DNA from 3 places in the Aeromonas sp. 25-248 genome. Region 3 is predicted to be linked to each of the others. Evidence: riboswitches for the same ligand, from Rfam matches in the RefSeq annotation. Region 3 holds a riboswitch; each other region holds the start of a gene.
The links. A riboswitch is a leader RNA that binds a small molecule or an ion and turns the genes downstream of it on or off. The one in region 3 is predicted to bind cyclic di-GMP.
Positions count from the first base shown of each region.

Region 1: another riboswitch for cyclic di-GMP. It lies ahead of ACVDHI_RS15475 (glycosyl hydrolase family 18 protein); the one in region 3 lies ahead of ACVDHI_RS09285 (glycosyl hydrolase family 18 protein).
Region 2: another riboswitch for cyclic di-GMP. It lies ahead of gbpA (N-acetylglucosamine-binding protein GbpA); the one in region 3 lies ahead of ACVDHI_RS09285 (glycosyl hydrolase family 18 protein).

Region 1 is NZ_JBRKTB010000011.1:105,824-113,403, reverse strand. Features, by position in the region: gene crp (cAMP-activated global transcriptional regulator CRP) at 1-520, shown strand, start outside; gene ACVDHI_RS15480 (putative RNA methyltransferase) at 648-1,448, shown strand; gene ACVDHI_RS15475 (glycosyl hydrolase family 18 protein) at 1,588-4,185, opposite strand; cyclic di-GMP riboswitch class I at 4,297-4,383, opposite strand; gene ACVDHI_RS15470 (hybrid sensor histidine kinase/response regulator) at 4,585-7,580, opposite strand, start outside.
Region 2 is NZ_JBRKTB010000020.1:6,002-13,581, reverse strand. Features, by position in the region: gene ACVDHI_RS19355 (AzlC family ABC transporter permease) at 1-634, opposite strand, end outside; gene ACVDHI_RS19350 (L,D-transpeptidase family protein) at 756-1,232, opposite strand; gene ACVDHI_RS19345 (M3 family metallopeptidase) at 1,634-3,484, opposite strand; gene ACVDHI_RS19340 (methyl-accepting chemotaxis protein) at 3,779-5,458, shown strand; cyclic di-GMP riboswitch class I at 5,688-5,773, shown strand; gene gbpA (N-acetylglucosamine-binding protein GbpA) at 5,834-7,255, shown strand; gene cbl (HTH-type transcriptional regulator Cbl) at 7,367-7,580, opposite strand, start outside.
Region 3 is NZ_JBRKTB010000005.1:1,090-8,669, reverse strand. Features, by position in the region: gene ACVDHI_RS09300 (ExbD/TolR family protein) at 1-11, shown strand, start outside; gene ACVDHI_RS09295 (energy transducer TonB) at 28-663, shown strand; gene ACVDHI_RS09290 (tetratricopeptide repeat protein) at 675-1,910, shown strand; gene ACVDHI_RS09285 (glycosyl hydrolase family 18 protein) at 2,307-5,345, opposite strand; cyclic di-GMP riboswitch class I at 5,458-5,541, opposite strand; gene ACVDHI_RS09280 (ExeM/NucH family extracellular endonuclease) at 5,835-7,580, shown strand, end outside.

The sequences.
Region 1 (7,580 bases), on a different contig from region 3:
CTACTACATCGTCAAGGGCACCGTCGCCGTCCTGATCAAGGATGACGAAGGCAAGGAGATGATCCTCTCCTACCTGAATCAGGGAGATTTCCTGGGCGAGATGGGGATGTTCGAAGAGAACGAGAATCCGGAGCGTTCCGCCTGGGTACGTGCCAAAGGCGCCTGCGAAGTCGCCGAGATCTCCTACAAGAAGTTCCGCCAGCTGATCCAGGTCAACCCGGACATCCTGATGCGTCTATCCGGTCAAATGGCCAAGCGCCTGCAGCACACCAGCCAGAAGGTTGGCAACCTCGCCTTCCTGGACGTGACCGGCCGCATTGCCCAGACCCTGCTCAACCTGGCCAAACAGCCGGATGCCATGACCCACCCGGATGGCATGCAGATCAAGATCACCCGCCAGGAGATCGGCCAGATCGTTGGCTGCTCCCGTGAAACCGTCGGCCGCATCCTCAAGATGCTGGAAGAGCAGGAGCTCATCTCCGCCCACGGCAAGACCATAGTGGTGTTTGGTACCCGCTGACCGGGTTCCGCCGACGGCGCCCGCACAGCGCCGTTGGATAAAAAGGCTGCCCATGGCAGCCTTTTCCGATCCTCTCCCCTATAATCCCGAACGCCCCGCCGTCATGGCCTTCGCCAAGAGAACTCCTATGCACCTTCAATGCCCCCTTTGCCGTAGCCCCCTGCACCTTCATGCCGCCTCCCGCGGGGTCTATTGCGACAACAAGCACCACTTCGATCCCGCACCGGAAGGCTATCTGGACCTCATCCCCGGCAAGAAGAACCCCAAGGACAGCGACAGCCGGGCCCTGCTGCGCGCCAAGCGCCGCTTCCTGGAACAAGGCCACCAGCTGCCTCTGGTGGACGCCATGGCGAACCTGCTCGCTCCTCTTGGCGAGCGCGAGCTTGTCCACCTCGGCTGTGGCGAGGGGTACTACTGCCGTGCCCTGGCTGAGCGGCTGCCCGGCTGGCAGGTCGGCGGTTTCGATCTGGCCAAGAATGCCATCTTCGCCGCCAACAAGGCGCAACCGGAAGGCCAGTTCGTCATCGCCGACCCGGCGCGCGCCCCGCTGCTGCCTGGCACGGCCCAGGTGCTGCTGGTCAACGACCTCAAGGTCAAGACGGAACTCCTGGTCAGCTGGCTGGCGCCGGGCGGCTATCTGCTCCACGTGCAGCCAGGCCCTCGCCATCAGTGGCAATTGCGCGTCAGCCTCAATCCGGTGAGCATGGAACATCCCCTGAGCTGGCCCGCCCTCACCGGGCTTGTCAGTGTTGCCCAGCAACGCGCCCAGTTCAGTACGGCGCTGGATCAGGGCCTGCGCGAGCACATTCTGGAGACCAGTCGCCTCGGCTGGCGTGCCAGCGGCGAGCAGCGCCACGCCTTCACCCACCAGGGGCCCGACGCCCTCGAGCAGGATCTGCTGCTCAGCCTGTGGCAAAAACCGCTGTAAACCGGTGACAAACCATGAAAAAAGGCCCTGACGGGCCTTTTTGACAAAGCGAGTGCGCCTTTCCCCTGACAGGAAGAGACACCCGACCACGCAGCAAGACAAAAATGGGGCCCTCGGCCCCATTATTCATCACGGCAGATCAGTTGCAGCTCGCCGCGCCCTGATCGACCCAGACGGCGGCCTTGCCGGGTTCATCGCCCTTGGTCCAGTACTGGGCCTTCCACTTGCGGCCGTTGTGGCTGGTGACATCACCGCCGTTGTAGACCACTCCGGCATCCCAACCCAGTTGCACCTGGCTCACCAGTTTCCACTGATCAGCGGTGCGGCTCGGCTCGTTGCCCTGGGTCCAATACTTGGCCTGCCACACCAGTTGCTTGTGGCTCACCTTGTCATTGGTGTTGTAGACGGTACCTGCACTCCAGGCCGGGTGGTTGGCTGCATCCGGATCGCTGGCCTCGCAGCCACCACCTGTACTGGCCGGCTTGACGGTCAGGCGGGTAACGGCTGTGGCATCCAGCGCCCCGTCGGTGACCACCAGGGTCAGATCGTATGCCGTGTCACTGGTCACGTTCGAGCCCGTGACCACCAGGGTCGCGCTGTCCAGACCGGTGGCGCTAAGACCGGCCGGCACTGTCCACTGATAGCTCAAGGCATCACCATTGGGGTCGGAAGCGGTGGCCTTGATGCTCACCTGCTTGCCGGCCTCGACGGTCGCACTGGCCGGTACGCTGACCACGGGGGGCAGGTTCGGCTGCGGCGCCTTGTTGGTGACCACCACCTGATCCTTGGCCGAGAGCCCCTGATCGTCGGTCACGGTCAGCTCGAACACCAGATTGATGTCGCTGCTGACGGCATCCAGTACCACACGGGCCTTGGCCTGGGTGGCATCCAGCAGGCTGGCCTGGGGTCCGGAGACCTGTTTCCAGCTGTAGGTCAGCGCCCCGTTTTCCGGATCGTGGGAGGCACTGCCGTTGAGGGTCACCTCGGCCGGGCCGGTGGCACTCAGATCGCTGCCGGCATTGGCAACCGGCGGCTTGTTGACCGGCGGCAGCGTACCCTCGCCGTGGCCCAGCCCCTCGTGCATGGCGTTGAGGATGTCGCCGTTGTCCGCATCAATTTCCCAGGCGAACAGACCGCCGAGCTGGTTCGCCAGCACGTACTGCCCCTTGGCCTTGACCGAGCGGTCGTTGTCGAAGGTAATGAGGTCACCACTGCTGGCCTTGAAGACATAGGGGGCCTCGGCCGACTCGTCATAGCCCTGCTCCCAGCCTGCGCCCATGCGGTTGTTGACGATGTCGCGGTAATCCACCACGCCATTTTCCCAGGTACCGCTCACCGGTCCGGTGGCGGTGCCGGTGAAGGGGTTGCCGGCCTGGTAGTTCTTCACTCCGGTCCAACCACGGCCATACATGGCCGCCCCCACCACAATCTTGCCCGGTGTCACCCCCTGACCCAGCAGCGCCTTGACGCCCTTGTCGGTGGTGTACTTGGTGGCCGGATCCCAGCTGGAGGCAAAGAGGTTGGTCTGGTGGGCCAGATTCGTCAGGTCGAAGGCGCCGCTGAAGTCGTAGCTCATCAGGAAGATGTGGTCCATGTACTGCTGGGCCGCCTGATAATCCACCTTGGCAATCTTGTCACCGCCGGCGCTGATGGCCGAGGTCAGCTCATACTGGCGGCCGGTCTCGGCTTCCAGTTCATCGAGCATGGCTCGCAACTCCTTCATCAGCACCACATAGGTGGCGCCGTCATTCGGGCCGCCCAGGCTGGGGTTGGCCCCCTGTCCGCCCGGGAACTCCCAGTCGATGTCCACGCCGTCGAAGAATTTCCAGGTCTGCAGGAACTCTTTGACCGAGGCGACGAAGGTATCGCGCTTGGTCTTGTCACCCAGGAAATAGAAGGGATCGGAGAGGGTCCATCCACCGACAGACGGCAGGATCTTGAGGTCCGGGTGGGCCTGTTTGAGGGCCATCAGGTTGCCGAAGTTGCCCTTGTAGGGCTCATCCCAGGCGCTGAGGTTGCCCTGGGACATCTGGATCGCCGCCCAGGGATCATGGATGGAGACCTTGAAGTCTTCGCGGCCCGCACAGGAGCGCTGCAACGCCTCGAAGCTGCCGGAGATCTCTTTAAGGCTGTCGTTGATGCCGTTGCCACCGCAGATGGGGGTGAAGCCGTAGAGAATATGGGTCAGGTTCTGGGCCGGGATCTTGTCCACGGTGAACTTGCGACCATAGACACCCCACTCCACGTAGTAGGCCCCCACCACCTTGCCGGACTTGTTGGCGTAGGGCTTGTTGTTCTCCTTGAGGGGCGCATTGAGCGGCGCCAGGTGGCTGCCGTCGGTATCGGCGACCATCAGCTCCTTCTTGTCGGAGAGGGTGCAGCCATCGGCGTTGCACAGGGCCACCTGCATCTGGTAACGCCCCCCTTTGGTGACCTTGAAGTTGGCGGTACCCGCGGCGGAGGCCGGGCCTGACCACACCTCCTTGCCGTCGAGCAGTACCTTGGCGGTCTGTCCGACGTCACCGGACCAGAGGTTCCAGGTCACGCTGACGGGAGCGCCATCCTTGTGGACGGTCACCAGCTGGTTGTAGGCCGAAGCAGCCTGATTGACTTCAACGATGGCAAACTTGGTGGGGCCGGAGCCAATGGTGGGTTTGCCCGGGGCAGCGGCGAAGGCGGAGGTAGTGCAAAGCCCCCCGACCAGAAGCGCCAGCAGGGAAAGTTTTGGACTTAACATATTTGAACTTCCTTATTTCGTTATTGGAATTAACAACGAAAAAGGCAACGCAACCTGCCAGGTAACGCAGACAACATCGCAACCATGGCTTGGCCCATGGACGATACAACCTGTGGTGGCCCCGCTATCCTAGGTACGCAGACCCTTAGACCGGAAGCTTTGCGTCCCGGACTTTCATCCGGTTTGCCTTTTTGCACAACTTGATTTGCGACAAAAATAATCGCCGAATGACTATAGAGGAGAGTCGCCCGGGTGCCACCTGCCAAAAGTGACACCCAACAAGACTCAATTATCACCAAACTCGGCAAATGGCGACGAAAGAGGCACCATCATCGCCGATCATGGCGCCTGGATGGCATCAAAAAAATGTTCAGCCAATGCTGGATTCTGTGAGACCAGTCACTGAACCGGCATCAGTAGGCTGTTCATCAGGGCGCGCAGCTTGAGAGGTTTGACCGGTTTGCTCACGTAGCCAAAGCCGTGCTCACGGATCTGTGCCTGCAACTCGCTCTTGCGATCCGCACTGATGATGATGCCGCCGATACCGTTGCCATGGGCCAGCCTGATCATGTGCAACGCCTGCAACCCGGTCTTGCCGTCATCCAGGTGATAGTCCGACAGCACCAGCGCAGGCAGGAAGCCGCCGCCGATGATCTCTTCCGCCTGCTCCAGGCTCTGGGCACAGCGCACCTCGCAGCCCCAGCGTCCCAGCAGCGAGGCCATGGCGATGAGGATATCCTCCTCGTTGTCGATGCAGAGGATCCTGACCCCTTCCAGCTGGCTGTCTCGCAGGGCCGGGGTCGTCACCTGGCTGGGGATGACGGGCCGGGTCGCGAGGTTCAGGGTGATGGCAAAGACGGACCCCGCTCCGGGCCAGCTGCGCAGGGAGAGCTGATGACCCAGCACCAGCGAAATGCCGCGGGCGATGGCGAGCCCGAGGCCAAGCCCCTGCTCCCTGGCGGTGCGGGAGTGATCGAGGCGGGAAAACTCGTCGAAGATCGCCTCCTGCTTGCCCTCCGGGATGCCGGGGCCGTTGTCCCACACCTCGATGCGCACCTTCTCCCCCATGCGGCGACAGCCGAGCAGCACCCGACCGCCGGGGTTGTAGCGAAATGCGTTGGTGAGGAAGTTCTGCAACACCCGCCGCAGCAAGCGCACATCGCTGTAGACCGCAAGGCGGCTCTCCACCACGGAGAACTGGATCCCACCGGCCTGGGCCAGCACGCCGAATTCCGCCTTGAGATTGTCCAGCACATCGCTCAGGGCGAAATCGAGCTTCTTCGCCTTGAACTTGCCCGCCTCGAGGCGCGAGATGTCCAGCAGATCCGTGATGAGATCCTCGGTCGCCCCCAGGGCGTCGTCGATGTGGCGAGCGATACGGGCCGGTTCGTCCTCCGGGGGCAGCATCTCCAGCAAGGAGGAGGTAAAGAGCTTGGCCGCGTTCAGCGGCTGGGTCAGGTCGTGGCTCACCGCCGCAAGGAACCGGCTCTTGGACTGGTTGGCCCGCTCCACCTGCTGGTTTACCAGCAGCAGTTGGCGGTTGAGTTCGGAGAGCTCGTGGGTGCGCTCGGCCACCCGCGCCTCCAGGTGCTCGTTCGCTTCCCGCAGCACCCGCTCCGCCGCCCTGAACGGGGTGATGTCGGTGAAGGTCATGACAAAGCCCCCCGCAGGCATGGGGTTGCCCTGCATCTCGATGACCCGGCCATCGGGACGCTCCCGCGCCGAGACATGGGGGCTGCCACGCTTCATGAAGGCAACCCGCCGCGCTACCTGGGCCTCGATGTCTCCCTGGCCGCACAACCCCTGTCCGGCGTTGTAGCGGATGATCTCCTCGATGGAACGGCCCACCTGAATGAGACCGGGGGGATAGGAGAACAGCTCGATGTAGCGTCGGTTCCAGGCCACCAGCCTGAGCTCCCTGTCCACCACGGAGATCCCCTGCCCCATGTGTTCGATTGCCCCCTGCAACAGGCCGCGGTTGAAGCGGAACATGTCGGAGGCCTCGTCCACTATGGTGGCGATCTCCTCGAGCTGCATGTTGCGTCCCTGCAGGGCGGAGGCCAGCACCAGGCGGGCGGACGAGGTACCGAATACCCCCGCCAGCAGTCGCTCCGTGTGGGCGATGAGCTCGGCGGAGGCCTGCATCTGGGGCGCCAGGGTGCCTCCCCGTTCGCCCGCGAAGCGGCCGAAGGCCCGCTTGACGCGGCTGGAACCGACGAAGCGGGCCGCCAGCATCTCCAGCTCCTTCACCGAGACCCGCGCATGATAAAGCGCCGAGGTATCCCGGCTCGTCTTGCCGACGAAGTTGGCTGCCTGCAGCCGCTCACTCACCGCCGCCCGTGACAGCAGGGAGCCCGCCACATAGCCGGCGAGGTTGAGCAGAAGACTCAGGAAGAGGCACCAGGCCCCCAGGCTCAGATCCCGCACCGCCGGCCAGTCTGGGGGCGCCAGCAGGGCTTCGAGAGGGGAGCCAGCCAGCAGTCCGCTCTCCGCCAGCAGGGTCACGAACCAGAGGCTGACCCCGAGGGCGAGCCCGAGATAGACGCCCTTGCGATTGCCATGACGCCAGTACAGGCCGAGCAGCAGGGCCGGTGCGAACTGGGCCACGGCCCCGAACGAGAGATAGCCGATGCGCGACAGACTGGTGAGATCCCCGAGCCAGAGATAGAGCGCCCAGGCCGCCAGCAAAATCAGCAAGATGGCCCCCCGACGCACCTGCAGCAGCAACCGCATCAGGCGCTCGTCCCGCCCCTGTTGCCAGACCCGGCGCAGCAGGACCGGCAACACCAGATCGTTGCTCACCATGATGGCCAGGGCGATGGTGCAGACGATCACCATGCCGGTGGCCGCCGAGGTGCCGCCGAGAAATGCCAGCATCGCCATGCCGTCGAATCCGAGGGACATGGGGAGGCTTATCACATAGGTGTCCGAGGCCATATCTGCCCCGACCCACTGCTTGCCTGCCAGCGCCAGCGGCCAGATGAAGAGCCCCATCAGGAAGAGATAGAGGGGGAAGATCCAGCGGGCCCAGTGCAGATCCTGCCCCTGGTTGTTCTCCACCACGGTCACGTGAAACTGGCGCGGCAGGCAGATGACGGCGCACATGGCGATCAGGGTGTAGATGGCGAGCTCCAGCAGACTGCCCGGCGTCACCGCCACCACCGCATCGAGGAAGTCGCCCGCCACCAGAGTACGCGCCTCGCTCGGTCTGGCGATGATGAGCCAGAGCGCAAAGCCCCCCACCGCCATGAAGGCGAGCAGCTTGACCACGGACTCGAAGGCGATGGCCACCACCATGCCCCTGTGGTGCTCGGTGGCATCCAGGTTGCGGGTGCCGAATAGAATGCTGAACAGGGCCAGCAGCAGGGTGACCCCCAGCGCCAGCTCCGCCATGT
Region 2 (7,580 bases), on a different contig from region 3:
GCGGCTTGGTGACGAGCGCCGTCCCGCCGCTCACCAGGGTGGCCGCCACCATGGGCAGGTTCTTCATGGCGGGGAGCGTCATGGCGATAAAGGTGGCGGCGATGGCAAAATCCAGCCCCATCTTGTCCAGCCCGTCAATGTACTGGCCGGCGGCGATGCCGAGCAGGGTCGCCAGGTTCCAGAACAGATAGAAGACAAAGCCCGCGATGAGCGCATAGGCGGGATTGAAGGCGCCGCTGCGCTCCCTGTCTTTCAGCGCCACCGCAAACATCTCGTCGGTCAGGAAGAAGGCGAGACTGGCCCGCCAGCGCAGGGAGAGCGGCAGCACGTCGCGCCGGAAGGTGAAGCCATAGAGCAGATGCTGGGAGGTGATCACCATGGTGGAGCCCATGATGGGCAGCAGCGGCGTCCCCGCCCCGAACAGGGTGGTGGCCGAGAGCTGGGCCGCCCCCGCATAGACCAGCAGCGACATCAGCTGGGCCTGGAGCGGGCTCATACCCGCCTGAAGCGCCAGGGCGCCACACAGTATTCCCCAAGGGATGACGGAAATGGAGAGCGGGAGCATATCCAGGGTGGCACGCCACCAGAGCGCCCCCGTGCGCTCGGGCGCAGGGAGGCGGGTTTCCAACATCATGGGATCATCCTTGTCACAGCCAATGCGAACCGGAAAAACTAGCACGGCGCAGGAGGCTGTGTCACGTCATGGTCTGCGACAAATGCAACGCCCGCATGAGAGCGGGCGTTGGCAGGCGGGATCAGGGCTCGATGATGATGGGGGTGCCTGGCTCGATGGCGTTCCAGATCTCGTCCATCTCGTGGTTCAGCACCGCAATGCAGCCATTGGTCCAGTTGGACGGCTGCACCCTGCGATCCCCCAGGCTGTTGCGCTGGCCGTGGATCATGATCATGCCGCCCGGGTTCACACCCAGCTCGTTGGCGCGCTTGATGTCGTCCAGATTCGGGTAGTTGATGTGAATAGCCTTGTAGAAACCGGAGTTGCTCTTCTTGTAGTCCAGGGTATAGCGACCTTCCGGGGTACGCTGATCCCCCTCACGCTGCTTGTGTCCTTTGGGAGCCGGGCCCAGGGCAATCCAGTAGCGCTTCACTTCCTTGCCATCCTTCATCAGGGTCAGGCTGTAACTCGACTTCTTCACCACCACCATATCGGCGGACAGAGTGGCAAAACTCAACGCGGGCCACAGCCCCAGCAAACACAGCAATACGGCTCTCACTATCCATCCCTCTGCGAGCCTTCTGGGCTCTCTTGTTAGCAAATCATCTGAATGTCGCCACTCTCTGGTGGCGAGCGAGCGCCATGATATGGGATCGCCGTGAATACTCAATATATCGGGAGAAACATATCTGTGGCCAGCAGGGGGAAATGGCCGTCAACCCGCCATGCAGAGGCCCTGCCAAGGGCTGGGCGTCGTCTCTTGCCTGCAACCGGGCACCTCAGCGCAGGTCGTCAAGGCCAGGAAGATGGCGCAGGGAGAAAAACCAGCGGGCAGCGCCGCCGCCAGTGACACTTGAGCCTGTCCACCCGCCAATCCCCGGCTGGCACCATGGGGTCAGGCCATCTCAACGCACAAGAAAAGAGCCCCTGATGGGGCCCTTTGACGGTGCAACACCGGGCTCAGGCCTGGGTCACTGGTTCGGCGGTCTCAAGGCGCCGGATCCAGGCCTCGAAGTCTGCCAGCATGCGCGCCTCGGACTCGCTGTTGTCGGCGATAAGCTCGGCCCCGTGCACCACCCGGATATGGGCGTCGAGGGGCGTCCCCTCCCCTGCCGGTGGGCGCTGCCGCGCCGCCGCCATGCACGTCTGTGCCTGTTGCCACGCCTCGGCGGCACTCCGGTTGCACGCCTCTGCCAGCGGCACCGCACTGAAACCCTCGCCGGTGAGGCTCTGCAGCGTCTCGTCATGGGTCATGCCGTTGCCCGGTCCCCAGTAGTGGGCGGCCAGATCCGGTCCGATGCGCGGGTTGTCGGTGAGGTAGCCGTCGCGTTTCAAGAAGTAGGCGCGGGTCTGCTCCACCGCCATCAGTGCCAGCAGATAGCCGTGATAGGCGCAGGCCGACTCCTGGTTCAGAAGGTGCGGGATGGCCAGCAGCGGGCGCGGGCTCTCCACCCCCAGGATCTTGCGCTCCCACTTGCGGGCCAGGGCCAGCACGGCGGCCGGGGTGCGCTCGCTCTCTGCCATGGCGTAGAGATCCCGCTCGAAGTAGGCCACCAGCGCAATCTGGCGCTCGTTGAAGGCACGAAATGGCTGGCGCGCTTCAATCATGGCCTGGATAAGCGCATCGGGGATGGGTTCTCCCGCCGCGTTTCTGGCATAGCGCTTGAGCCAGTCCGCGTCGTCCAGCAGGCTGTCGCAGAACATGGACTGGGTCTCGGCATAGGCCATGGAGGTGGGCGGAAACTCCTGGGAGAAGCAGGGGGCGTTGCCGGTGACGTTGGCAAAGTGCGCCGCGTGGCCGCCCTCATGGAACAAGGTGTTGAGCCCGCTCCAGCCGCTGCCCACCTGGGCCGGATTGGCCAGACTGGTGAAGTTGACCACCGCAGGCACCCACTCCCCTTCCTGCCAGAAGCTCGGCACCGGGCCGTGACAGAAGCCGTTCTCGTATTTTCCCTCCCGGGTCAGCAGATCCAGGGTGAGGGTGGCACCGCGATACTGGATGCCGAGCCGGCGGAAGCTCTCGACCCAATCCTTCAGCGCCCGGGAGAAGGGCACGTAAGGGTCGAGCTGGCGGGTCACGTCGCCACTCACGCTGTAGCGCAGGTTGTGGGGCAGCAGGGCTGCGTCCCCCTTGGCCGCTTTCAGCTCCGCCAGACTCTGGTGCAAGCGGGCATCGGTACGGGCGATGAAGTCGTCGAGAATGGCAAACAGCTGCTCCGGGCTCATCTGCTCGTTCTTGTGCACCTTGTAATCGAAGTAGTCGCGATAGCCCATGGCACGGGCGAAGCGGTTGCGCAGCGCGACGATGGCCAGATAGCCGTTGTCGACCACCCACTGCTCCAGGGTGTGGAACATGGCGAGCGCGCTCTGGCGCACCGGCTCGTCGCGACTTGCGGCCAGCGCTGTGCTGGCGGCGGGCAGACTGCCGGGCACCTGGCGGCCCTGCTCGTCCAGCAAGGTAAGCTTCAACCCCTTGCGACGGGCGAAGAGATCCGCCTCGGCGGCCACCAGCTCGTCCATCAGGGCGGAGGCAGCGGGATCTTCGATGACGTTGCACTCGAAGAAGGCGATCCAGCCCCCCAGGCCGCGCCTGAGATCCGCCTCTTCGGCCTGGGCATGCATCTCCCGCAGCACCGGCAGGCGGGCAGGATCGGCACAGAACGCCTTGTAGGCCTGTTCGGCCGCGGTGAAGCCTGTCTGATCGTCACTGGTGCCCATGTAGGTGGACCAGAACAGGTCCTCCTTGCGTCTGTGCACCTGCAGGTAATCGGCATTGAGCTGGTTGAGATAATTCCTGGCAATGGAACTCATAACTTCCCTCTTGTTATGGGGCGACCACGGGGCGCCCACTCCTTTTTGGTGAAATGCCAACCCATTCACACTTCTTGCGAATGGAGCAGACAAATTGTGCGCCGGGATGCGCGCCATCACGCTATCAAAAGCGAGGGTTTCTGTCTGCTGGCTATACTGGTTGTCAAACTGCTCAATTGGCTGTTTTCCATCGCAACCCATTGAAAGTTAATGATATGTTAAAAACAACAACAGTCAGGTCCGGTCGGTAGTTCGGCCACAATCAGACCCGCATGGGAAAGTAAGGATAAGACTATGTTCAAGCTCGGTGATATTGCCGTGAGTCGCAAGCTGATGCTGCTGCTCTCACTGGCCCTGGTCGGCTTCATCGCACTGCTGCTCATCTCGGCCAGTGCCCTGCACCGCAATCTGATGAGTGAACGGGAAGCCAGGCTGCAGGCGGTGCTGGATCTGGCCATGAGCCGGATCCAGGCCCTGGCCGCCACCCTCCCCCCGGAGCAGGCCAAGGCACAGGCCAAGGCCATGCTCGACAGCATGCGCTTTGACGGGGACAACTACCTGTTCGTACTGGATGAAGACCGTCGGGTGGTGGTGCATCCCGCCAAACCCGAGCTGGTCGGCCAGCAGATGGGCAACAACCCTGCCGAGTCCCACTGGCAGCACATGGTGGATCTCGGCAAGGGCGGCCACCAGGGCAGGCTGGAGTATCAGTGGGTCTCCCCGTCCGGCGAGGCGGCCCAGAAGATGTCGCTGGTGACGGGCTACCAGCCCTGGGGCTGGATCCTGGGCTCCGGTGTGTTGTTGCAGGACATTGAGGCCACTATGTGGTCGCAATATGAGTGGATGGGTGGCGCCACCTTGCTGGTGATCCTGTTGATGGGGCTGCTGGGACTCGCCATCAGCCGCTCCATCGTCAATCCCCTGGCCGAGATCAACAAGGCCATGGCCCGGGTCGCAGCTGGCGATCTGGTGGTCAGCATCCCGGTGCTGGGCAGGGATGAGCTCGGCGCCGTCGCCAGCTCCACCAACCAGGGGCTGGATGCCATCCGCCGCGCCCTGCTGGAAGCGAGCCTGGGGGCCCGCAACGTGGCGGATGCCGCCCTGCGCATCGCCGCCTCCGCCGAACAGACCAACCAGGCGGTCAACAGTCAGCGGGATCAGCTCGCCCAGCTCGCCACCGCCATGAACGAGATGAGCGCCACCATCGCCGACGTGGCGGGTCACGCCGAGAATACGGCCCGCGACACCCAGGATGCCACCAGCGAGGCCGGGCTCGGCAACCAGGATGTCCATGCCAGCGTGCACGGCATCCAGGCGCTGGCCACCGAGGTGGATCAGGCCACCTCGCAGGTCAACCAGCTCAAGGAGGGGGTGATGCAGATAAGCGAGGTGACGGCGGTCATCAGCGCCATCTCGGAGCAGACCAACCTGCTGGCCCTCAACGCCGCCATCGAGGCGGCCCGGGCCGGCGAGCAGGGCCGTGGCTTCGCCGTGGTGGCCGACGAGGTGCGCCAGCTGGCCAGTCGCACCCGCCACTCCACCGAGGAGATCCAGAGTACCATCACCCAGTTGCAGCAACGGGCTGTCACCGCCGCCAACGCCATGGACGCCAGCCGCAAGCTGGCGGAGAGCAGCGTCAACCAGTCCGAGAAGGCGGGGCAGGATCTCTCCCTCATCGTCAATCATATCCAGCACGTGAGCGACATGGCGACCCAGATCGCCACGGCGGCGGAGCAGCAGAGCATGGTGGCGGAAGACATGAACCGCAACGTCAGCGGCATCAACGACTCGGCACTCGAGATGTCCCAGGCGGCCTCCCAGTTGGCCCAGGAGAGCGAACTGCTGGCCGGTCTCTCCCGAAGCCTCGACGAGCGACTGGCGGTGTTCAAGCTGGACAACGCCCAAGCCCAGGACAGGATGATGCGACCGACCCAGGCGTCCTCTTCCCGAGCAGGCATGCAACCCCGCCACTGAGTGGCCCCGTGAACCCCTGCCAGTCTGGCAGGGGCTCCTTTCCTGTCATGGCCACGGGAGCCTCTCCCGGGCCACCCTCTCGCACTGAACCAGCGCGCAGATCCAGATGGAGCCATCTGCTGCTGATGCGTTGCTCCGATGAGATGGCACTGTCAATTTTTACACTTATTTTTTTAACAAAATATAGTCATGATGAGTGGTCGCCACAGGCGGCACCATGATCCTTTCTGTAGTCATTTGGCAAACTGGTTGAAAGGCCAGGACGCAAAGCCTCCGGTCTAAAGACAAGCTGTCCAGGATAGCGGGGTTGCAGCACCGTGTTTCGGGGAACTCCCCTGCCAACGTGACAGCCCACATCACCGAACAGAGGAATGTATGGCAGCAAATATCCGACTCACCCATCTCGCGGCGGCACTGGCGCTGCTGGCCAGTGGCGGCGTGCTCGCTCACGGCTACATCAGCCAGCCCGAAGGGCGCAACTACCTGTGCAAGACAGGGGGCAACAGCCAGTGTGGCGCCATCCAGTGGGAACCCCAGAGCCTGGAAGCCCCCTCCGGCTTCCCCGATGGCGGCCCCGCCGACGGCCAGATAGCCTCGGCCGGTCACCCCCAATTCGGCGAGCTCAACACCCAGACTCTCGATCGCTGGACCAAGCGTGAAGTGCAGGCCGGCCCCTTCGCCATCAGCTGGACCTTTACTGCCAACCACGTGACCCGCAACTGGCGCTACTACCTCACCAAGCAGGACTGGAACCCGAACCGGCCCCTCACCCGGGATGCGTTCGATCTCAATCCCTTCTGCGTCATCGAGGGCAACATGGTGCAGCCCCCCAAACAGGTGACCCATCAGTGCACCCTGCCCCCGCGTACCGGTTATCAGGTCATTCTCGGGGTATGGGAGGTAGGAGATACCGCCAACAGCTTCTACAACCTGATCGACGCCCGGTTCAAGGATGGCACCCAGCCACCGCTGACCTGGAGCCAGGGAGGGACCATCTATCCCTCCATCGACCTGGTGGAGGGTGACAAAGCCAGAACCCGGGTGTTCGATGCCAATGGCGAGCGCACCGATCTCCAGACCGAGCTGACCATCGCCAGCGCCGGGCAGGGCCAGAAGAACAACTGGGCCCACGCCCTGGCGAGCAAGATCAACGCCGAGCAGAGCCAGATCCGTGCAGGCCAGCAAGGCACGGACGGCCAGTTCAACCCCGTCTACGGCCAGAACCCGGTCTACCTCAAGGCTGGCAGCAACCTGCAACGGGTCGAGATCCAGCTTGAGCAACAGCAGCCCCCGGTGGAGAACGGGATCAGCGTGAGCGGTCTGGCGAGCGACTACACGCTCGACAACGGCAAGCTCACCCTGACTTTCACCGTCACGGCCCAGGGGGATCTCGCCATCACCAACACCCTCTATGACCACGGCGGTGTCGCCAGGGGACAGAGCAGTGCCGACATCAAGGACGGCAGCCAGAGTTTCTCCATGGCGCTGACCGGCTTGAGTGCAGGCCACCATCAGCTGGTGATCGAGGGCAAGCCCAAGGCCGGTGGTGACGCGGTGCAGCAGACCCTGGACCTCATGTTCAAGGATCCGGCAAGCGGGGGCGATTACCAGTTCACCTTCCCGGACGGCCTCAAGTCCTACACCGCCGGAACCCGGGTGCTGCAGCCGAAGAACGGCAAGGTCTATCAGTGCAAACCCTTCCCCTACAGCGGCTGGTGCAGCCAGTGGGCGAGCACGGCCACCCAGTATGAACCGGGCGTAGGCTCCCACTGGCAGGAGGCCTGGACAGCGCAGTGATGGGACGTATCCGACCTGGCGGGAACCCGCTCGGCGCTTCCGGTGCCAGATCAGGTCAACATCAAACAAACAGGGAGCCCATGGCTCCCCGTTTTTCACCCATCCCTCGGTTCAGATCTGATAGTCGAGCAGGGGCTCGTTGCTCATGGCGCGGGCCTGGATCTCCGCCAGCGCCAGCTCGGGGTTGCAGAGCTGGATGAACTGCCAGGCAAAGTTGTGCTGGAACTGCCCCTGCTTGAGGCCGATCCAGGCGGTGTGCGGCGCAAACAACCGGCTGCCGTCCAGTTGCACCAGCCCCTTGTCCCGCTGGGAATCGAACGCCATG
Region 3 (7,580 bases):
AGAGCAGCTGATGCCGGAGCGAGCCCTATGAGATACCTGATATCGTTGGCGGTCTCCTGCGTGGTGGTGTTCTTCCTGTTTCTGGGAATGAACAAGCTCATCACGCCGGATCACCGGGAGCTGACGGAGCGGGAGGACGTCACCATGACCGACTTCATCCGCCTCAAGCCTCAGGAGACCCTGCAAGAGAAACAACGGGAACTGCCCAAGCCGCCGCCCCCGAACCGCCCGCCTCCCCCGCCCGAGATGGAGGTGGCGAGCACGGACAGGCCGCAGATGGAGAGCTCCCCCATGGACATGCCCAAACTCGACATCCCGGTCAACATCGGTGGCGGCAACGCCCTCGGTGCCTACAGCACCGGCGGCGGTGGCGGCGGCATGGGTGGCAACAACGGCGCCATCCCGATGGCGACCTTCGAGCCCATGATGCCCCGCAAGGCGGCCCTGGCCGGTCTCGCGTCCGGCAAGGTGCTGGTGGAGTTCACCGTCACCGAGCGCGGTACCGTGAGCAACATCCGCATCGTCAAGGAAGAGCCCCGCAGCTATGACCTCGGCAAGGCGGCGCGCCAGACCATCGCCAAGTGGACCTTCAAGCCGGCCATGGTGGACGGCAAGCCGCAGGCCAGTCGCATGCAGCAAGAGATCGAGTTTGCGACCAACTAAGGAGGGTGGCGATGAAAAAGTTACATACCCTGATCCTCGCCCCGGTGGCCATGGCGGTGCTGCTCAGCACCGCCACCTGGGCCGCCGAACAACCCGCCCTGTCTGACCGCGCCTACCGCGCGGTCAACAAGGCCCAGGCGTTGATCACCGAGAAGAAATACGGCGAGGCCAATGCCAAGCTGCAGGAGGCGCTGTCCGGCGCCGGCGAGCGGGTCTACGACAAGGGGGTCATTTTGCAGACCCTGGGCTTCGTGGCGGCGCAGCAGGAGAAGTACGGTCAGGCGACCAAGTACTTCGCCGACGCCATCGCCACCGGCGGCCTGCCGCCCCCGGTGGCCCAGCAGGTGCGCTACAACCTGGCCCAGCTCTACATGGCGGAGGGGAACTTCAAGGGTTCCATCAACACCATGAAGGAGTGGTTCGCAAACCTCGGCAAGGACGAGAAGCCGACCCCGCACGCCTACATCACCCTGGCCAACGCCCATGTGCAGCTCAAGCAGTACCGGGAAGCCATTCCGGCAGTGGACAACGCGATCAAGCTCTCCGCAGGCAAGGCGCCGGAGTCCTGGTACCTGCTGAAGATGGCGGCCCACTACGAGCTGAAACAGTACAAGCCGGCCACCGAGGTGCTGACCGCCCTGGTGGACCGCTACCCGGAGAAGAAGAAGTACTGGACCCAGCTCTCGGCCATGCACATGCAGGCGGGCAACGATGCCAAGGCCCTGGCGGCACTGGAAGGGGCCTACAACCTCGGCATGCTGACCGAAGCCAACGAGTTGCAGCGGCTCGCCAACTACCTCGCCTTCGCCGGCATTCCCCACCGCGCCGCCCGTGTGATGGAGAAAGCCATGAAGGAGGGGCAGATCGAGAGCACCGCGGCCAACTACAAGACGCTGGCCAACTACTGGCATCAGGCCAAGGAGCTGGACCCGGCCATCGACACCCTGGCCAAGTCCTACAAGCTGGCCCCCAATGCCGAGCTGCAGCTCAAGATGGCGCGCATGATGATCCAGAGCAAGCGCTACCAGGATCTGGTGGCCTTCGCCGCCAAACCTGCCGCCAACGCCAGCGGCGAGCAGCGGGCGGACCTGAAGTTCCTGACCGGGGTCGCCTATTTTGAGCAGCAAAAGCCCAAGGAGGCGCTCTCCGCCTTCACTCAGGCCGCCCAGAACGGCAACGTCAGTGGTCGCGCTTCCCCCTGGATCAGCTTCTTGAAAGAGCAGCAGGGCGGCGCCGTCACCCAATAAAGCTGCGCGGCCCGGCTGGCGGGGCGGGGATCTCCCCGACTCGGCATCCGGGCCGCGACACATCGACAAGGGGGTCACCCCGCAGATTGCCTTGGTGGCAATTGGCCGCTCTTCGGAGCGGTCTTTTTTATGGTCACTCCCCTGCCCTTTTCCCCCTCCTTCTCCTGATACAAGGCACAAAAAAATCCGGAGCCTGGGCTCCGGATTGGATCGTTGCGTTGGGAGGGGGCAACCCCTTCAACAGGTCATCAGTCACTGCACACCAGCTTCCAGCTGCCGTCGCCCGCTCTGAGCTCGCGGCTGGTACAGCAGCCGGGACAACTCAGTAGTTGCACATCAGCTTCCAGCTGCCGTCGCCCACTCTGAGTTCGCTGCTGGTACAGCAGCCGGGACAACTCAGTAGCTGCACACCAGCTTCCAGCTGCCATCGCCCGCCTTGGGCTCGCTGCTGGTCCACCAGTTGGCCTGCCACACCGCCTTGCCGTTGGTCATGCGGTCGTTGCCATTGGCGTGATCCCCGCGCGGCCAGGTCGGATAGGCATTGTAGTCCGCCGGGTTGACGTTCTGGCTGGCACAGGTGGTGCCACCGCTGCCGCCGTCACCACCGCCACTGCTGCCCAGCACCGCCTCGGCCAGGGCCGGGAAGTCGGACTTCAGGCCTATGGTCTGGCTGCCGGCAATCAGGCGCATGCCACTCGGCACGCCGGCGGCCGGCAGGTAGTAGGTCATGGCCACTTCCACGTCGGTGCCCGGCGTCCAGGCTTTCCAGGCCGGCAGCGTCAGAGCCACCTTGTGGAAGTCCTTCTCATTGGCGATGCCGTCCGAGTTCTGGTTGCCACCGCTCTCCACCACTTTCAGCCCCATGCCGCTCTGGTCGGTGATGGTGTCTGAGGTGGAGGTGGGGACCAGGAACTCGATGCGGGTGCCGCCCGGAATGGTCTGGGTCGACTTGTTGGTGAGCTTGAGGGTCGGGTTGATCGGGTAGTTGGAGTCCCCTTCCTTGAAGCCGGAGAGGCTCACGCCGATGTCGAGCTGGGCGGCCGGAGCCGGCAGATCATTCTGCTTCAGGGCAGCCTTGTCGGCCTTGCTGAACTTCTCGTAGGCGAGGCTGGTGAGGGTGCTGCCCATCACGTACTCGTTCTTGGCCGCGTCGAAGTCATAGTCCCCCGCCATCTCCCAGAACATGACGCCCCCCAGGCCCCGCTTGACGATGTAGTCGAGCTTGTGACCCATGGACTCTTCATCTTCGGTGGAGAGGAACACCTTCTTCTGCTCGTTCCAGAGCCAGGGCGCATGGGCCTTGTCGTCGTAGTAACGCACATACTGGCCTTGCATCACGTGGGCCGGGTTGTTGGGATCCAGACCCCAGGCCTGGCCGTAGCTCGGCAGGGTGGTGATGCCGAGGCTGGCCGCGTGCTCCAGGTTCTTGGCATGCCACATGGGCACGGCGCCACCGCCAATCTCCTTGCCGTTCTTGTCAAGGTCATGCCAGATGTTGTCGATGCCCACCGCCCCGTTGCCGCACGGAATGGTGCTGCCACCGGTGCCCGGCTGGCAATCGCTCTGGCTCGGCAGCGCCGCCTTGCCACCCAGACCGTGGGTGCCACCGGTGACCCCCTGCCAGCCACGGGTGTAATAGGGCACCCCTATGTTGATCTTGCCCGCCGCCATGGCACCACGGAAGTAGTGGGCCGCCCAGGCGGAGTTGAGATAGCCGATGCCGCCAAACTGGGCCTGGGTGTAGACACCCCACTGGGACAACTCGGGATCCGCCTTGTTGTCGAACAGGGCGGCGTTGTGACCGACGAAGTGGTTCCAGGCACCGTGGAAGTCATAGGTCATCAGGTTGACGTAGTCGAGGTACTGGGTGACCTGGAAGTTCTCCATGCCGCGCAGCAGGTAGGCCGAGGCCGGCGAGGCGATGGTCAGCATGTACTTGCGACCGTCCTCGGTGCCGGCGCTGTCGAGCTTGTTGCGCAGGGTCTTCATCAGCACTTCATAGTTCGCAAAGAGCTTGCCGCGACACTGGTTGGAGAGCGGGAAATCGTTGGGGTTGCCCGCATCCTTCATGGAGGTGGGGTACTCGTAGTCGATATCCACCCCATCGAAGCCGTACTGGCGGATGAAGCCCACGGCCGAGTCGGCAAAGGCGTTGATGCCGGCGGTGTTGACCGAGCAGTCGCCCTTGGTGGTGGCGGCGTAGAAGCCGCGGGTATCGGCCCAGCCCCCGACGGAGATGAGGGTCTTCACGTCCGGGTACTGCTTCTTGTACTTGGACAGCAGGTTGAAGTGACCCTTGTAGGCAAACTCCGGATCCATCTCGGCGCCCGGCACCCCGTTCCAGGTCAGCTTGGTGGCGGCGTCATCCACCTTGATGGTGTGACTCTGCTCGTCCACCGCCGCGAAGGCGTAGTTGATGTGGGTGATCTTGTCCCAGGGAATGTCGCTCACCAGGTAGGCGGGCAAGCCGTTCTTGCCGGTGCGCCAGGAGGTGAAATACCCGATGACGCGGCGGCCGTGGTCATCCCCCATGCACTCGCTGCCGTCGGCGCGGTAGATCTGGCGCACGTCGCAGGAGAGGTTGCCGCCGGTGGGGGGCAGGGCCGCCTCTTCCACCTGCACGTCCACCTGGGCCGACTCGCCAGAGAGGTTGGTCTTGTCGGTCGCCACCAGCTTGAGGCCGGTCAGCCCCTTGTTCTGGGGCGTCCAGCTCAGTTGCCAGGGGGCGCTGGTGTCCTCGCCCACCTTCTGGCCATTCACGAAGAGCTCGACCTTGGCGACGTCGTCATTGGCGTCGGTGACATTGCCGCTCACGGTGAGGGCGCGGCCCAGGGTCACCCTGGCACCGGCGGCCGGGCTTGCGATGCTCACCCTGGGCGCCTCTGGCGCCACCACGGCGGCGACCTTGAAGCTCGAATCCGCCTCGCTCAGCACCTTGCCGTCTTTATCCAGCGCCCGGGCCTTGAGGGCGTGATTGCCCGCACCGGCGGCAGACCAGCTGGCACTCCAGGGAGAAGCCGTGGCGGTGGCGACCAGGGTGCCGTCGATGAGGTATTCCACTCGGGCGAGCGCCGTGACCGGGCCGCTCAACGTCACCGCCAGGGCCACACTGGCCCCCTCGCTGACGCTGGCACCCACGGCGGGGGAGCCGATGGCGACGACCAGGGACGGTGGCGGCACCTCGCCACCATACAGCTTCCAGGCATCGGCCCAGACCACACCCACCCCGGGGGCATAGTGATAGGGGGACGCGCCGCACCAACCGGAGTAAGGGAATTCCTTGCATTCATAGAGGGCGCCTGCGTTGCTGACGATGTCGCCAGCCTTGTAGGCGGTGCCGGCCTGATAGGCGGGGTAAGCGGCCTGCGCCCAGGCAGGGACGGCCGCAAGGGCGACCAGCATGGCAAGCCTGCTGGGCCTCAAGATCTGTTGCATATTGTTATCTTCCTTGTTTTGTCTTGGCTTCAATACCGGGAAAAGCGCAACCGCAACAGGGAACAAGGGAGCGACAACAGGCCATGGACGGGCCACAAACCCTCAAGTCACCCTGGGTAACCCCGCTGTCTGGCCCGGATGGGACAGATCGGAGGCTTTGCGTCCCGGCATCACTGCCGGTTTGCCCTTTGCCTGGGTTCCGTGAGGAACGGCTCGAGTATAGGAAGCAAGTGACCACTGCTCAATCTTTATTCTCGAAGGAAAATATGTGAATGCTGGCCGCCTCACACTTTTCGCTCCCACCTGATGACAAATAGATCATCAATATCAAACTGTTAGCCACGTCAAAAAATGGCAGATGGGCTCCTTTGTCTCCTCATAATGTGCGTTGGTTCACTGGTCAGAGCTGCCAGAAATGTGACAATGCGCGCCCTTGGCCACGATGCCAAGGCTATGGAAACACTGGCAAAAATAAAAAAAGGAATACCCATGAAAGGAACACCTACCCTGCTGTCGCTGGCCGTGGGGCTCGCGCTCGCGTCCCCGTCTCTCTACGCCGCCGGCTTCAGTTGCCCGGCCGACAGTGCCCTCACCCCCATCCCCGCCATCCAGGGCAGCGGCGACAAGAGCCCCCTCGTCCCGGACGATCAGTTCGAAAGCGCCCAGAGCGTCTCGGTCAAGGCGGTGGTCTCGGGTCTGGGGGAAAGCCTCAACAAGGGCTTCTACCTGCTGGATGTGCAGGGGGACGGCAACCCCGAGACGTCGGACGGCATTTTCGTCTACCTCAACGACAAGAACTTCGCCAGCAAGTACCCGGACATCCAGCCGGGCGCCCTGGTCTGTCTGGAGGCCAAGGTCGAGGAGTATTACGGCCACACCCAGCTCAAGCCCCTGTTTGACGGCAGCACGCCGCGCCTGACGACCCTGGCCCAGGGCGCCGCCCCGGCCGCCACGGCGCTGCGGGTACTGGAGGGGGAAACCCTGGCCCGGGCCCTGGAGCGTCACGAAGGGATGCGGGTACGCCTTGACGCCGACAGCGCCCTCAAGATCAGCCGCAACTTCAGCTACGACTATGCCGCCCGGCGCAACAACCTGGTGCTCGCTCACGGCGCCCCGCTGATGAAGCCGACCCAGCTCCATGTGGCAAGCAGCCCCGAGGCCGTGGCGCTGGCCGAGGCCAACGCCAGCAACCGCGTCTTCCTCGAGTCGGACGTCAAGGCGGGGGACGGCAAGCTCCCCTGGCTGCCCGCCTGGGAGCCGGAGCAGGGTTACCTGCGCATCGGCGATGCCCCGGTCAATCTGGAGGCCATGGTCGGCTACAGCTACAACGAGTACCGCCTGATCGTGCCCCGGGATCAGACCATCACCGCGGGGGATCTGCTGCGCACCAGCGACAACGATCGCCAGAGCGCCCCAGCCCGTCTGGATGGCACTGACCTTCGCATCGGCAGCTTCAACGTGCTCAACTACTTCACCAGCCACTCCAGCGTGGGGGGCGCCCTCAACGTGCTCTGCGCGGATCAGGCGGATGCGGACAGCGCCAAGGGCTGCAACCGCGGCGCCAAGAGCCTGGAGGAGTTCCAGTTGCAGCGCGCCAAGATCGTCAACGCCATCACCGAGATGGACGCCGACCTGCTCGGCCTGATGGAGATGGAGAACAACGGCTTTGACGAGCACGCCGCCCTCCACGATCTGGTGGAGAGCCTCAACGCCAGGCAGAAGGAGGCGAGCAAGCACTACGCCTTCGTCACCCTGCCCAAGGCCCTGCTCACGGAGGATCGCTTCTTTGGCGGCGACGCCATCATGGTGGCCATGATCTACCGCCCCGCCCTGCTCACCCCGAGCGGGGATGCCGACGTCATCCCCCTGCCCCAGCAGCGCTACACCACGGGTGGCGTCACCAAGAGCGCCGGTCAGCGGGACTCCCTGGTCCAGCGCTTCACCGTGGCGGGCAGCGACGCCCCCCTGACCCTGGTGGTCAACCACCTCAAGTCCAAGGGGTCGGGCTGCTATGAGAACGGGGATGGCAAGACGGAGCCTGCGGATCTGCAGGGCAAATGCACCGAGTTTCGGGTGAGCGCCGCCAAGGTGCTGGGGGAGGCGGTGAGCAAGATGCCGGGCCAGGTGCTGCTGGTGGGGGACTTCAACTCCTACGCCAAGGAGGATCCCATCCGGGTGCTGACCGACTATGCGCCGGTCGCGGGGGAGCGCCAGATCCGCTCCGCCTCCCACACC